One region of the Virgibacillus sp. JSM 102003 genome, then DNA from elsewhere that is predicted to be linked to it. Evidence: a T-box and tRNA genes for the amino acid it is inferred to sense, from the RefSeq annotation. Region 1 holds a T-box; the other holds one or more tRNA genes.

Region 1 (2,455 bases):
TGAATTCACCATAACCTTTTCCAGCATAATCTGCTTCGATCGTTTCCGCCGTTTTGCCAGTACAGCTTGCCAAGATGGTCATCAGGTTGGAGACGCCAGGTTTATTCTCTTTATCAAATTTCACTATACCTTCTGAATCAGTGATAGCACTTTTGATTTTTTTCTCAATTTTTTTCGGTTCATCAAGCATGGAAATAAATGCTTTTTCATTGTCATCTGACTTGCTCATTTTACTTGTTGGTTCCTGTAATGACATGATACGGGCTCCGACTTTAGGTATGTGAACTTCAGGTATCGTAAAAATGTCATTGAATTTATTATTAAAGCGTTGTGCGAGGTTTCGTGTTAGCTCCAGATGCTGCTTTTGATCCTCACCAACAGGGACAATATCTGTTTTATATAACAAAATATCCGCAGCCATTAGTGGCGGGTATGTTAGTAATGAAGATGAAACGGTCTCTTTACCAGTTGATTTATCTTTAAACTGTGTCATCCTCTCCAGTTCACCGATATAACTGATGGACTGCAGCATCCAGCCCAGCTGTGTATGTGCTGGAACTTCCGATTGAATAAACAAAGTTGATTTGTCCGAATTAATTCCAGCTGCAAGGTATAAAGCTGCAAGTGAACGAATGTTTTGCCTTAGCTTCAGTCGATCCTGAGGTACAGTTATTGCATGCTCATCCACAATACAAAAATAGCAATCATGATTCTCCTGAAACTCTACAAATTGCTGTATTGCACCTAAATAATTACCAATCGTTAACGTTCCGCTAGGTTGAATCCCAGAAAATATTGTTTTCATTTTCCACACTCCAATATATTTTTTTCCATTAAAAAAAGCCCATTTATCCCTGTTAAAAAAAGGGACGAATGAACCGCGGTGCCACCCTGATTATTCTGCTCATGCAGAATCACTTTAAAAGTTATTTAGCTCGAAAGTCCAATTCCAATTAACCTTGATGCTTGTTTCCACCAGCCACAAGCTCTCTAAAAATCAGTGGGTAATTGTACTTTATCTTCGTCAACGCTAAGTTTATTATTTGCTTTATTATATATGATAAGATAGGAGAAAATCAAGTTCGAGGAAAGTATGAACTTAAGTGTGAGACTTGCTCTAATTTAAATACTACTAATATAAAGATTTAAATGGCTATACAAATGGCGTAATTATAAGATGAGTTGTTTCGTTATGCCTTACCTAACTGAAATTGAAAGGGGTCTTACTTAATGCGGAATGAATTAATGCAAATGCTGGAAGAACGGGAAGATGAAATGATTGAAATCCGTCGCAATTTACATGAACATCCTGAACTTTCTTTTAGAGAAGAAAGAACAGCAGCCTATATTGCCAATTTTTATAAAGAAAAGGATGTTGAAGTAGAAACGAATGTCGGAAATGGACATGGAATCATTGTAACGATAAAAGGGGGATTGCCAGGCAAAACAATGGGCCTTCGTGCTGACTTTGATGCATTGCCAATTAAAGAAGAAACAGATGTCTCATTTAAATCGAGCAATGAAGGCGTGATGCATGCTTGCGGACACGATGCCCATACAGCATATATGTTAATTTTGGCCGACTGCCTCATCCAATTAAAGGATAACATTAAAGGAACAGTTAAAATTATTCATCAACATGCAGAGGAACAGCCTCCTGGTGGTGCAAAGAGCATTATGGATTCCGGAAAACTTGATGAATTAGAGGCAATCTTTGGCATTCATGTTTTACCAATGGCTAAAGCAGGAACAGTTGGCTATCATAGTGGCTATTCTTTTAATGGACGTACTTATTTTAAATTGCGAATACAGGCAAGCGGGGGCCACGGCTCATCCCCTCATAAGGCAAATGACGCTATCGTGGCAGGATCCTACTTTGTAACGGCAGTACAAACGATTATCAGTCGCAGGGTAGCCCCGCTAGCAACTGGTGTCGTTACGATTGGATCATTTGATGGAAAAGGCAGCTTTAACGTTATTAAAGACAGTATTGAGATTGAAGGAGATATTCGTTATTCGAATGATGAAACACAAGCGGTTATCGATAAAGAATTTCATCGGATTGTAAGTGGCTTAGAGGGATTGTTTGGGGTAACTTGTGAGCTAACGTATACACCTGACTATCCACCATTATATAATGATCCCGAATTGACTGCATTTGTTGCAGAGACCTTGGAAGGGGTTAAGGATAAAAACATTACAGAAGTGAAAGAATTCCCTAGGATGGCACCATCAGATGATTTTGCGTATTACTTGGAAAAAATCCCTGGTACTTATTTCTTTATTGGGTGTACCCCAAAAGGTGTTACAGATCCTTACTTCAACCACCACCCAAAATTCGATATAGACGAGGATGCGATTCTTATTGCAGCCAAATCAGTGGGTCATGTTGCTTGCAGTTATTTGGATATGGATTAACTGACTTGTTTTGTGCCACATGAACCGGAGTGCCCTC
Region 2 (2,455 bases), on a different contig from region 1:
TCGAGGACTTAACTAATCAATACTGATGTAATGTTGATGTAGAGCTCTTATTTAGTTTTTAGGGTACAAAATTCTACACATTTTTATTAAATATGCTTGATTTTTTTTGAGAAACAATTATAATATTGGTTGTCACTAAAAATTAATAGGTTTACTAAGTATTATATTTTGATTGTCTGGTAGCATTAGCGGAGAGGACACACCTGTTCCCATGCCGAACACAGTAGTTAAGCTCTCCAGCGCCGATGGTAGTTGGGGCTTTGCCCCTGCAAGAGTAGGACGCCGCCAGGCAAATCCCATTCCATAGTAATTTGGCCAGAACATCTTTAAAAACATAAAGATGGGTCATGTAAGGAGTGAGGCTACTCCGGATAAGCGTGCGATACGACAAGCATTTATATCCTATATTTGGATCATTCCACAGTAGCTCAGCGGTAGAGCAATCGGCTGTTAACCGATCGGTCGTAGGTTCGATTCCTACCTGTGGAGCCATGGAGAGCTGTCCGAGTGGCCGAAGGAGCACGATTGGAAATCGTGTAGGCCGCTATCGCGGCCTCGAGGGTTCGAATCCCTCGCTCTCCGCCATCATTTATATTTTCTGGCCCGTTGGTCAAGCGGTTAAGACACCGCCCTTTCACGGCGGTAACACGGGTTCGAGTCCCGTACGGGTCACCACTATTATGGAGGATTAGCTCAGCTGGGAGAGCACCTGCCTTACAAGCAGGGGGTCGCAGGTTCGAGCCCTGCATCCTCCACCATTTTAGACGAAAGTTTAAAGTTAATATTTTTTTAATCGCGGGGTGGAGCAAAGCCGTAAGTACCATTGAATAACCCCGAATGTAGGCTTTGTGAGGAGTGCAACAACACCGAATAATCTTGCAACACGACGAACAGTTCTATTCAAGTTAAAAGAGTATTAATTTAATATTAATTCATATCGCGGGGTGGAGCAGTCTGGTAGCTCGTTGGGCTCATAACCCAAAGGTCGCAAGTTCAAATCTTGCCCCCGCAACCAATTTAAAGCATATCCACATTTACATATTCGGTCCGGTAGTTCAGCTGGTTAGAATGCCTGCCTGTCACGCAGGAGGTCGCGGGTTCGAGTCCCGTCCGGACCGCCATTTAAATTTATAGCAATAATACATATTGGCTCTGTAGCTCAGTCGGTAGAGCAAAGGACTGAAAATCCTTGTGTCGGCGGTTCGATTCCGTCCGGAGCCACCATTTTTGCATTTACATTTATATGGAGGGGTAGCGAAGTGGCTAAACGCGGCGGACTGTAAATCCGCTCCCTCAGGGTTCGGGAGTTCGAATCTCTCCCCCTCCACCATATAGTTTTTAACAAGTAGGGGTATAGTTTAATGGTAAAACGAAGGTCTCCAAAACCTTTGATGTGGGTTCGATTCCTACTACCCCTGCCATTATTTTATTATGGCGGTCGTGGCGAAGTGGTTAACGCACCGGATTGTGGCTCCGGCATTCGTGGGTTCGATCCCCACCGGTCGCCCCATAACTTTCAAACTTATTGGGCTATAGCCAAGCGGTAAGGCATCGGGTTTTGATCCCGTGTACCCCAGGTTCGAATCCTGGTAGCCCAGCCATTATGCGGAAGTAGTTCAGTGGTAGAACACCACCTTGCCAAGGTGGGGGTCGCGGGTTCGAATCCCGTCTTCCGCTCCATTACTTCGTTTTGGCGGTATAGCCAAGTGGTAAGGCAGAGGTCTGCAAAACCTTTATCACCGGTTCAAATCCGGTTACCGCCTCCAACATATGCCGGTGTGGCGGAATTGGCAGACGCGCATGACTCAAAATCATGTTCCCTCTGGGAGTGTCGGTTCGAACCCGACCACCGGTATCAGTATTATACACAACAGTAGTAAAATATTATGGTCATAAACTGTGAGACAGGATTATTAAGATTCTGTCTTTTTTGCGTTCTAAAATATCTGTTTTGTTTATTCAATGTTTTGGGCATTTTTTTACGATCGAAGGAAAAATTCATTATTATGATTTAAGAAAATGAATTGCTGATAGGTGAAATTGTCATTTTCATTACTATTACAAGAGAAATAATTAGGCGGAAACAACTGATATTTATGATAAAATGAAAGAATGTGTGTAGAATGACTCACATGCTGACAACGAACATAGGAGTGTAATAAGATTGAACAAAAAAGACATAGCAGGTATTCGTAAACAATTCAAATTAAATAATGATTTATTAAAAATTAGTGAAATCTTTAATGTCTATATAATGAAAGAGTCCAGTGAAATATATCATCATCAAAGTTTATCATTTGAACTATTGGAAGAGGAACAGAAAGAGTTGTTTATGGATAACTTTAAAAAAGTATTATCAGGCCAGTTGGATGAAAAATTATTTGAATTAAAGTTCCAGCGTGATGTGGAAAATAACAGTCAGCTAATTCTTCACCAGGGTCTATTAAGTAATGAT

The links. A T-box is a leader RNA that pairs with one kind of tRNA and senses whether it is charged. The one in region 1 lies ahead of trpS (tryptophan--tRNA ligase), so its partner is inferred to be a tRNA-Trp.
Region 2: it has a tRNA-Trp gene. The T-box ahead of trpS (tryptophan--tRNA ligase) is inferred to sense a tRNA for this amino acid. The anticodon was not compared.

What each region holds. Positions count from the first base shown of each region.
Region 1 is NZ_JBHFQH010000019.1:36,066-38,520, forward strand. Features, by position in the region: gene trpS (tryptophan--tRNA ligase) at 1-805, opposite strand, end outside; T-box leader at 863-1,037, opposite strand; gene ACE1TG_RS17635 (amidohydrolase) at 1,231-2,418, shown strand.
Region 2 is NZ_JBHFQH010000015.1:105,953-108,407, reverse strand. Features, by position in the region: partial or broken rRNA gene ACE1TG_RS16205 (23S ribosomal RNA) at 1-16, shown strand, start outside; rRNA gene rrf (5S ribosomal RNA) at 176-291, shown strand; tRNA gene ACE1TG_RS16195 (tRNA-Asn) at 418-492, shown strand; tRNA gene ACE1TG_RS16190 (tRNA-Ser) at 494-585, shown strand; tRNA gene ACE1TG_RS16185 (tRNA-Glu) at 601-675, shown strand; tRNA gene ACE1TG_RS16180 (tRNA-Val) at 683-758, shown strand; tRNA gene ACE1TG_RS16175 (tRNA-Met) at 939-1,015, shown strand; tRNA gene ACE1TG_RS16170 (tRNA-Asp) at 1,045-1,121, shown strand; tRNA gene ACE1TG_RS16165 (tRNA-Phe) at 1,149-1,224, shown strand; tRNA gene ACE1TG_RS16160 (tRNA-Tyr) at 1,246-1,330, shown strand; tRNA gene ACE1TG_RS16155 (tRNA-Trp) at 1,348-1,421, shown strand; tRNA gene ACE1TG_RS16150 (tRNA-His) at 1,435-1,510, shown strand; tRNA gene ACE1TG_RS16145 (tRNA-Gln) at 1,527-1,601, shown strand; tRNA gene ACE1TG_RS16140 (tRNA-Gly) at 1,606-1,680, shown strand; tRNA gene ACE1TG_RS16135 (tRNA-Cys) at 1,693-1,766, shown strand; tRNA gene ACE1TG_RS16130 (tRNA-Leu) at 1,773-1,855, shown strand; gene ACE1TG_RS16125 (DUF4317 domain-containing protein) at 2,165-2,455, shown strand, end outside.